DNA from 3 places in the Limnohabitans sp. 2KL-3 genome. Region 1 is predicted to be linked to each of the others. Evidence: predicted binding sites of a transcription regulator. Region 1 holds the regulator's gene; each other region holds the start of a gene.
The links. Region 1 encodes FNR, which switches genes on or off when oxygen is low (the NO sensors DNR and NnrR bind a similar motif). Its sites were predicted from a motif close to TTGATNNNNATCAA; they were not measured.

Region 1 (3,276 bases):
GATTCTGTTTTACAGCTTTGCCACCTATGGCAATGCGGGCTTCATGCGCGAGCAGGTGTGCAAATACATGTGCCCCTATGCCCGCTTTCAAAGCGCCATGTTTGACAAAGACACGCTGATCGTCACTTACGACGAAGCGCGTGGTGAACCCCGTGGCCCCCGCTCCAAAAAGGCCGACCCCAAAGCCCTGGGCTTGGGCTCTTGCGTGGACTGCACGCTGTGTGTGCAAGTTTGCCCCACCGGCATCGACATCCGCAAAGGCTTGCAATACGAGTGCATTGGTTGTGGTGCTTGCGTGGACGTGTGTGACACCGTGATGGACAAGGTCGGCTACCAGCGAGGCTTGATCAAGTTCTCGACACAAAACGCCATGGACAAAGGCTGGAGTTGGGCGCAAACCGTGCGTCGCATTTTCCGGCCTCGTGTGCTGATTTATACCGCTGTGTTGTGGGCGATCATCATGGGTGTGGGTGTGTCGTTGTGGCTGCGCGAGCCGTTTAAGGTGGACATTGTGCGTGACCGCGCCACCATGGCGAGGATTGTGGCGGGCGGCAAGATCGAGAATGTGTACCGGTTGCAGATCATGAATGCGGCTGAAGAGGCGCTGATTTTCCGCTTGAAAGTTGATGGCTTACCGGGTCTGGCGTTGGCCAGTGAGCCGGAAGTTCAAGTCAATGCCACCGAATCGCGCTGGGTCTCTGTGCAGTTGCAAGTGCCCTATGATGCGGCTGCTTCTGGCTCTCACCCGATTCAGTTTCACATTGAGGCGCGAAAGTCTTCCGGTGCTCCTGTTGATGCCTCGGTGGGACATTTGAGTGAAAAAACTGTTTTTCTGATTCCCCGCTGAGCGGCTTGTCCATTGAGAAAGAACCCCATGAGCAGCACTTTGAATTCGCAACCGACTGGTCAGCCCTGGTGGCGTTTTGGCATGGTTTGGATGGTGCTTGGCGGGCCAGCAGTGGTGGTGGTGGCGGGCTTGACGACCTTCTACATTGCCGCGAGCAACCCCGATCCGGTACTGACCGTGACACCACGCACCGCCACTCAAGAACGCCAAGGCATCACCCTTGCACCGGCCATGCAAGGCCGCAATCATGCGGCTACGGGTGAGTTGCCCAAGTCCAAGGATGCTTTGGGCAGTGCCGCCGCGGTTGATGGGCATACGGGCGTCCCAGCGTCGGCATCTGCCCCGGCTCCAGCACCCTCTAAACCCTGAGTGGGAAGGATAAACACCATGCGCTCACAACGTTGGATGTGGATCACTTGGCCATCCTTTTTGGTGGCAGGTTTGCTGGAGGTTTTGGTGTTTGCTTTTGTTGACCCCTTGGATCTGCACTGGTTTGGTCGGGATCTTGACCTCACACGTCAGGCCATTTACTCCTTGGCATTTTTTGCTTTTTGGGGTTTGGCCATGCTGTCCAGCGGACTGAGCTTGTTCTTGGGTTTGTCATCCACTGAAGTCAACCGCTGATCAGCCGTCTCAGTCTCAGTGGCAGGCTGAGGTGTTGTTGACCAGTTTTTGCAAGCCTTGCGTGCTCAAAATGCGGACGTGGCGTTGTTTGACTTCAACCATGCCTTCTTCGACAAATTTTGAAAAAGTGCGACTCACCGTTTCAAGTTTGAGGCCCAGATAGCTGCCGATCTCTTCGCGGGTCATGCGCAGGACCAACTCAGATTGCGAGAAACCTCGGGCATGAAGGCGTTGAACGAGGTTCAATAAAAAGGCGGCCAAGCGTTCCTCGGCCCGCATGCTGCCCAACAGCAGCATCACGCCGTGTTCGCGCACAATTTCACGGCTCATGATTTTGTGCACATGGTGCTGAAGCGCCGTCACTTCGCGGGAAATTTCTTCAATCCGGTCAAAAGGCATCACACACACTTCGGCGTCTTCTAACGCCACCGCGTCACAGCTGTGTTGGTCGTTCACAATGCCGTCCAGACCAATGATCTCGCCCGCCATCTGAAAGCCCGTGACTTGGTCGCGCCCGTCTTCTGTGGCCAAGCAGGTTTTGAAAAAACCCGTTCGAATGGCGTAAAGCGAGGTGAATTTTTCGCCGTTGGTGAACAAGGTGTCGCCCCGCTTGACTTTGCGCCGCACAGCCACCAGGTCGTCAAGCCGGTTCAAGTCATGGTCGCTCAGTCCCATGGGCATGCACAGTTCACGCAAATTGCAGTTGGAGCAAGCGACTTTGATGGTTTCGGGATTCATGGTTTATCTCGGGTAGTGCTTTGGATTTGCCTTGGATCAAGGTTTGAGCTTAAACCGAAAAATCTTTCAAAATCGCATGAGTACCTGCTCTGTGCGGGAAATCCTCTAAAACAAGTACACCCTTTGACGTGCGTCAAAACTCATGTATTTCCAAAAGGGCACAGTCACATGGATCTTTTGAAAACGTTTGAGTGAAGGGCCAAGCCATGTCTGTCATCACCCCCGAATTGTTGGTCCGTTTTGACGTGCCTGGGCCCCGATACACCTCCTACCCAACGGCGGACCGTTTTGTGGACGCCTTTGGCGAAGCCGACTACATCCAAGCCTTGGCCCACCGTCAAATGGGTGCGGTGGGCAAGCAGCCGCCCTTGTCGTTGTACCTGCACATACCGTTTTGTGAATCCCTTTGTTATTACTGTGCGTGCAACAAAATCATCACCAAACACAAAGAGCAAGCAGCGACTTATCTGCATTACCTGAACAAAGAGCTGGCGCTGCACACCCGCCATCTGGGTCGCGGCCAAGCGGTCAGTCAACTGCATTTGGGGGGCGGAACGCCCACATTCTTGAGTGATGCCCAGTTGCACCAACTGATGGCCATGCTGCGTGAACACTTTGCCTTTGTCCCCGGCGGTGAATATTCGGTCGAGGTGGACCCGCGCACCGTGGACGAAAGCCGTTTGGCAGTTTTGGCCGAGCTGGGTTTCAATCGCTTGAGTTTGGGTGTCCAGGACTTCGATCCGGATGTGCAAAAAGCGGTGCACCGCATCCAGCCCGCCGAACAAGTCTTCCAACTGGTTGCAGCGGCCCGTCGTTTGGGATTTGAGTCGGTGAATGTGGACCTGATTTACGGTTTGCCATTGCAAACGCCCGAATCGTTTGAGCGCACTTTGGCACAGGTCAATCAGCTGCGCCCAGACCGCATCGCCCTGTATGCCTACGCCCATTTGCCCGAGCGTTTCAAGCCGCAGCGGCGAATCCACGCACACGAATTGCCATCGGCTGCTGGCAAGGTGGCAATGCTCTCTCGCTCACTCGATGCCTTGACCGATGCGGGCTATGTCTAT
Region 2 (3,276 bases), on a different contig from region 1:
ACCATTGTGTGGAACGGCCCGGTGGGCGTGTTTGAGTTTGCGGCCTTTGAAAACGGCACCAAAGTCATTGCCCAAGCGATTGCCGAGTCCAGCGCTTTCAGCATCGCGGGCGGTGGCGACACCTTGGCCGCGATTGCCAAATACGGCATCGAAAAGCAAGTGGGCTACATCTCCACGGGTGGCGGCGCGTTCCTTGAAATCCTGGAAGGCAAGACCTTGCCTGCGTTTGAGATATTGGCCCAACGCGCGGCCAGTTGAGTCAAGAGCTGATGTGGGAGCGGCGCCCTCGCCGCGATGGGCCTTCGCAGTCCACTTGCCATCGCCCCGAGGGCGGGGCTCCCACAGTTTCAATCACGCCGTCGACAAGAAATCCCTGTGGGGGGGGCTGCGCCCTCAACAGGTGACGCAGGCCCGATCAGGCCTGAGCCGCAGGCGGCAAGTTGCCCCGCACCGGGCTGGTCATATTGCCCTTGAAGTCGGTCCAGCATTCGCGTGAGAAGTCGTACATCTTGCAGTTTTTGGCGGTCTCGAAATACCACTTCCAGGAGAAGGCTTGCACGATGATGCGCCCGGGCAGCATTTCTTCCAGCTTGGTTTGCGCTTGCTTCAGGCGATACAGCGGGATGCTCATGTCCACATGGTGGGCCGTGTGCTCCATGATGTGGTGCATCATCGCGCCGATGTTGAAGGGGAAGGTCAGGTGCACCGTGGTCGACACAAAGGGTGCCGCTTTGGTCCAAGCGGCTTTGTTGTCATGCCAAGACACTTTGACGTGGGTGTGGTGCACATAGACCACAAAGCCGATCATGGTGTTCCAAAAGAAGAAGGGCACCACAAAACCCAGCAGCAAGGACAGCCCAACCGATTGGTTGGTGAGCACGGCAGCGGCAGCGATGGTGCCGATCCAGGTGGCACCAAACAGGCTGACCAAGAGGCTGTCCTTGAAGAAAATCGGACGGCGTGTGGGCATGTGGGTTTTGTTGGGGAAGAACTCGCGTTTCCACCAGATTTCGATCATGTAATACAAGCCCGGTGCCCAGCCGCTGCGGTAAGCACGCTCGAGCAGCTTTTGCATGGGGCTCAGGGCTTCAAACTCGGCAGCGGTCAGCGGGGTCCAAACAAAGTCGACGCCCTTGAGGTTGGTGTAGCCGTGGTGCACCACGTTGTGACCGGTGTCCCACAGGCTGTAGGGGGTCAGTGATGGCAAAAAGGCGATGCGGCCCAACACTTTGTTGAGTTCGCGCCGGGGCGTCAGGCTCTGATGGCAAGCGTCATGGCCAATGATGAACAGACGACCGATCACAAAACCGGCTGCCAGTGCACACAGCACTTTGAGCCAGACAGAATCCAGCGCGATGGTGCCGGTGATCAAGGCGAAAAACAAAGCGTAATCCAGCAACAGCAGAACAAAGGCACGCACGGTGCTGCGTCCTGACAAGGGAATCAGCCACTCGCGCAAAGTTTTGCGGTGTGGCAGGGGTTGGTCCAAGGCAATGGGCTGTTCGGCGTGAGGGGTGTGTAAGGCTGTCATGACGCTTGTGTGTAAATCGCTCATATAGGAGTTTAGTCGGCCCGGCATTTCTTTGGGCTGACAAAAATCAATTCAGGGGGTTTGCCAAGGGGAACAGGCGCTATCTTGCAGGATCAACATGTCAACATGCTTTCAAAAGCCCATAGGCTGCGCTGCAGGCTGGCACTCCCGGCCCCTTGAGTTGCACCGAAAGAACCCGATTTGTAACCGATTCCGTGTGAGAATTGAAACTGAATAACACGGAGATTTTCAATGCCTCGTCGCGCCACCAAGATTGTTGCCACCTTAGGCCCTGCATCCAGCGATCCCGCACTGCTTGAGGCCATGATCCGCGCTGGCGTGAACGTGGTCCGGCTCAATTTCAGCCACGGCAAGGCGCAAGACCATGTGGACCGTGCCCGCCTCGTGCGTGAGGCCTCGCAACGCGCTGGCCGAGAAGTGGCCATCATGGCCGATTTGCAGGGCCCCAAAATTCGTGTCGGCAAGTTTGCCGAGGGCAAAGTCATGCTGGAGCCGGGCGAGCCTTTTGTGTTGGACGCCTCGCGCACCGAGCTTGGCGACATCCAGGGCGTGGGACTCGATTACAAAGAGCTGCCCCGCGACGTCAAGGCCGGCGATGTGCTGTTGCTCAATGATGGGCTGATCGTGCTCACCGTCAATGCCGTCAAGGGTGAGCAAGTGCACACCACCGTCAAGTTGGGCGGCGAGTTGTCCAACAACAAAGGCATCAACAAGCAAGGCGGTGGCTTGACGGCACCGGCCCTGACCGCCAAGGACATGGACGACATCAAAACCGCCATGAGTTTGCGTGCCGACTATGTGGCGGTGAGCTTTCCCAAAAACGCCACCGACATGGAAATGGCACGCCAGCTGTGCAATGTGGCCGGTGCCGAATACGGCCACAAGCCGGGTTTGATTGCCAAGATCGAACGCGCCGAAGCCATTCCCCACCTGGAAGCCATTCTCAAAGCCAGCGACGGCATCATGGTCGCCCGTGGCGACTTGGCCGTAGAAGTGGGCAACGCCGCTGTGCCTGCCTTGCAAAAACGCATGATCAAGTTGGCCAAAGTTCATGACAAGGTCGTCATCACCGCCACCCAGATGATGGAGAGCATGATCACCAACCCGGTGCCCACCCGCGCCGAAGTCTCGGACGTGGCCAATGCCGTGCTCGACGGCACCGATGCCGTGATGCTGAGCGCTGAAACCGCTGCGGGAAAATACCCGCTGGAGACGGTGGAAGAAATGGCCAAGATTTGCGCTGCCGCTGAAAGCGCCGAGGACCCGGCCCTCGATGCCGACTTCAAAGGCCAGTCGTTCAGCCGCATTGACCAGTCGATCGCCATGGGCGCCTTGTTCACGGCCCACCACTTGGGGGCCAAAGCCATTGTGGCCATGACCGAATCGGGCTCCACGGCCTTGTGGATGAGCCGTCACCGGGTGCATGTTCCCATTTATGCACTGACCACCAAGTTGACCTCGCAGCGCAAGATGGCGCTGTACCGCAACGTGCGGCCTTTGCTGATGGACACCAGCGCAGACCGTGACACCGCTTTGGCCGAGGCCGAGGCGCATCTGAAAGATCGCGGCATTGTCAGCACGGGCGATGTGTATGCCATCACTTGTGGCGAGCCCATGGGTTCACCCGGGGGCACCAACATGCTGAAAATCTGCAAAGTCGCCTGACAGCGCCCGGGCGTCAAGACCCCTCGCATCCCCATGGGGTTCCGAGGGGTCAATGCCTT
Region 3 (3,276 bases), on a different contig from region 1:
ACGATCAGCTCGACACGGTCACGCAAGGCGATGACTTCGGGCGAGCGGACCACCTCGTCCGCGTACTCATGCTCTCCTGCCTGGCCCTTCATGATGGCCACGGCGCAAGAATGGAACACGCTGAACTTGCTCTCCAAACCGGTTTGTGGGGTTTTCTTGCCGGTCAGCTCTTGCACCAAAGGGTGTGCCCGAACGGTGATGCGGGCAATTTGATCTGCCGTCAAAGCATGACCGTTGCGCAGTTGCACACAGGCGTCAATGGCCGGGTGAATGACGATGCCACAGGCAAAGGGTTTGTAGGTGTTCAGGGCGATTTCCCAGGTCTGGCCCAGGTTTTCAGTGATTTCAGCCCAATCGGTTTTGTCGGAAAACACCTGCATCAAGCCACGCGGTGCTTCGAGCGCCCGGCGTGAGGAGGTGAAACCATGGCGTGCCAGCAATGCCGACATCAAGCCGGCCTTGGCGGCCGCCCCCGGATGAAAAGGTTTGGTCATGGTGCCAAACTGTTCACGCAGGCCCACGGGTTGCGAGGCGGCAATGCCCAAGGCCATTTGGGTTTGAACCGCGTCCAACCCCAACAGACGTGCACAAGCGGCTGCGCTGCCCAACATGCCGGTCGAGCCCGTGATGTGCCAACCCCGGTCGTAATGGTGGGGGTACACGGCATTGCCCACGCGACACGACACTTCCACCCCCAGCACCAGCGCGTCAATCACCTGACGCCCGGACGCACCCAAATGCTCGCCCAGCGCCAAAGCTGCCGAGGCCACTGGACCTGCCGGGTGAATGATGGTCTTGAGGTGGGTGTCGTCAAAGTCGAAGGTGTGCGAACTGATGCCATTGAGCATCGCCGCATTGGCCATGTCCACCCGCTCTTTGCGGCCCAAAACGGCGGCTTGGGGGGCGGGTTCGAGTGCTTGCACAGCGGCCAACGCCGCCGTCACCGTTTCGTGCGTGCTGGGTCCAACGGCGCAACCGGCCCAGTTGGCAAAGGTGCGGTGGGCTTGTTGCTCCACCTCGTGCGTCCAGCCCTTGGAGGGGTGGTTGGCTACAAAATGGGCCAACAGTGCCGTGACGGCGGGCGCGTTGGCATCGGCTTGGACAGTGGTATTGCGTGCGGTCATGGCTTGGATGAAAGTTGGGGTCAAAACAAGCGCCCGATCTTAAGAGATGGCGGGCATCCAGCAGTCACACACAAGTCAGCCCCTGTCCCCCTGAACGGTCAAGGGTCAAGTGGGTGACCTTCCCAGGACTTGGGCTCGGTTAGCCTTGTGTTTGAATTTTCAACCCCCACAGGAGCCCCCATGCTGACACTCTGCGGCTTTTCAGCCAGCAACTACTACAACAAAGTCAAAATCGCCTTGCTTGAAAAAGGCGTGCCTTTTCAGGAAGAACTGGCCTGGGTGGGCCAAACCGATGAACAAGCCAGCCCCTTGGGCAAAGTGCCTTACCTGAGAACCGAACACGGCAACTTGTGTGAATCTGCCGTGATCATGGAGTACATCGAGCACAAATTCCCACAAAACCCTTTGCTGCCTGCAGACCCATTTGCCGCAGCCAAGGTGCGCGAATTGGTGACTTTTTTGGAGCTGCACCTCGAACTGGTCGCTCGAAACCTGTACCCACAAGCTTTTTTTGGCGGCCAGATCAGCGACAGCACTAAGGAAAAAACCGGCATCCAACTCGAAAAAAACGTGGCCGCCTTTGCCAAGTTGGCCCAATTCAAGCCTTACATGCTGGGCGACAGCCTGAGCTTGGCCGACTGCGCTGCTGCGGTGCATTTGCCCTTGGTCTCGGCTGCCACCAAAATCGTCTATGGCCGTGATTTTCTGGCCGACCTGCCGGTGCGCGACTACCTCAAGCACATGAACGAACGCCCCACCTTGCAACAAGTCAACGCCGACCGCAAAGCCAACACCGAACTGCTGCTGGCACGCGCCAAAGCCAAGGCCTGAACCCCGAGCAGGGGCGCGAAGCCCCTCGAAACTGATCCAGGTCAAGCGCAGTCACGACGCTGCACAGCGTTCTCGTCGGCATTGACCTGCATCAACCTGTCCCCCTCTGGCTCGGCTCATGATGCAGACATGAGCACCACCTCTTTCAACACTCCCTCTCGCCTCCACGAAGCCGACAAAGCCCACCTGATCGAGGCCCGTCAACAACTGCTGCAACGCATGGCCCATGAGCGCGGTGGGCTGCGCTCCAGAGCCGAAGTGGCCGCCGATCACTTTGACAATGGTTTTGAATCCCGCGCTCAGATTCAAACCGAACGCCAGACCGAATTCGCCCTGAACGAGCACGAAACCGCCGAATTGGGCGACATCGAAGCGGCACTCGAGCGTGTGCAAGCGGGCACTTATGGCATTTGCACCGATTGCGGCATCACCATCCCAGCCGAACGGCTGAACGCTTACCCCGTCGCCAAGCGCTGCATCGACTGCCAGTCTTTGGCAGAACACCACCGTTGATTTGTTGGCATAAGGAGCCCCATGAGTACTTTTCACGCCGTCGTCTGGATCGACCACACCGAAGCCCATGTGGTCATGTTTGACCGTGAGCACGTCCAAGCCCAGCGCATCCAATCACGCAGCCACCACAAGCACCAAGGCCCATCAGACAATGCACCCGCCTTTTTTGCCGAAGTGGCCCAAGCCCTGATCGGCACGCACGAAGTCCTGTTGACCGGGCCTGGGCAGACTCGGTTGGCGTTTCGCACTTGGTGCAACGAACACCACAAAGCCACAGCCAACACCATCGTGGACAGCATTGCAAGCGATCACCCCTCGGATGCACAACTGGCCGCGATGGCCAAACAGTACTTTGTCAAATTTGACAACATGAACACGCCCCCTCGCGGCTGACGCTGACAAGCCCCGGTGGGTCCGAGTTGCCCGTCTTTTTCGGCTTCTTGCATCGCCTGATGCGCCCACCGGGGGCTGCTATGCTTTGGTGCATGCGCAGCTTTTTTCATTTTGCTTTTCAGATCCCCCAGCTTGACGAGGCACCTCGCTTTGATGGGTGCACCTTCAGCGGCCAGCAGGGCCGCTCTGACGACACTGGATTGGACCTGGCCTTGCTGAGCACGTTTGACGCGTGCTGATGGCCATGGAACACACCTTTGCTTCGGCCACCATCTTGCTGCTGCTGATCACCGACCCACTGGGCAACATCCCGATTTTTGTCAACAGCTTGCGTGCCGTGCCCCCGAAGCGACGGGCACGGGTGATCCTGCGCGAAGTCCTGATTGCTTTTGGCCTGCTGCTGAGCTTCATGTTT

Region 2: a site for FNR is predicted at 1,589-1,602, ahead of AMM41_RS17930 (fatty acid desaturase). Genes of this name have one in related genera too.
Region 3: a site for FNR is predicted at 2,037-2,050, ahead of AMM41_RS01015 (TraR/DksA family transcriptional regulator). Genes of this name have one in related genera too.

The regions. Positions count from the first base shown of each region.
Region 1 covers NZ_CXON01000014.1:25,054-28,329, reverse strand. Annotated here, with positions in the region: gene ccoG (cytochrome c oxidase accessory protein CcoG) at 1-847, shown strand, start outside; gene AMM41_RS15465 (nitrogen fixation protein FixH) at 875-1,216, shown strand; gene AMM41_RS15460 (hypothetical protein) at 1,235-1,471, shown strand; gene fnr (fumarate/nitrate reduction transcriptional regulator Fnr) at 1,487-2,209, opposite strand; gene hemN (oxygen-independent coproporphyrinogen III oxidase) at 2,416-3,276, shown strand, end outside.
Region 2 covers NZ_CXON01000019.1:53,606-56,881, reverse strand. Annotated here, with positions in the region: gene AMM41_RS17935 (phosphoglycerate kinase) at 1-258, shown strand, start outside; gene AMM41_RS17930 (fatty acid desaturase) at 416-1,531, opposite strand; gene pyk (pyruvate kinase) at 1,784-3,217, shown strand.
Region 3 covers NZ_CXON01000001.1:223,775-227,050, forward strand. Annotated here, with positions in the region: gene AMM41_RS01005 (MmgE/PrpD family protein) at 1-1,124, opposite strand, end outside; gene AMM41_RS01010 (glutathione S-transferase) at 1,305-1,955, shown strand; gene AMM41_RS01015 (TraR/DksA family transcriptional regulator) at 2,085-2,468, shown strand; gene AMM41_RS01020 (hypothetical protein) at 2,490-2,861, shown strand; gene AMM41_RS01025 (MarC family protein) at 3,106-3,276, shown strand, end outside.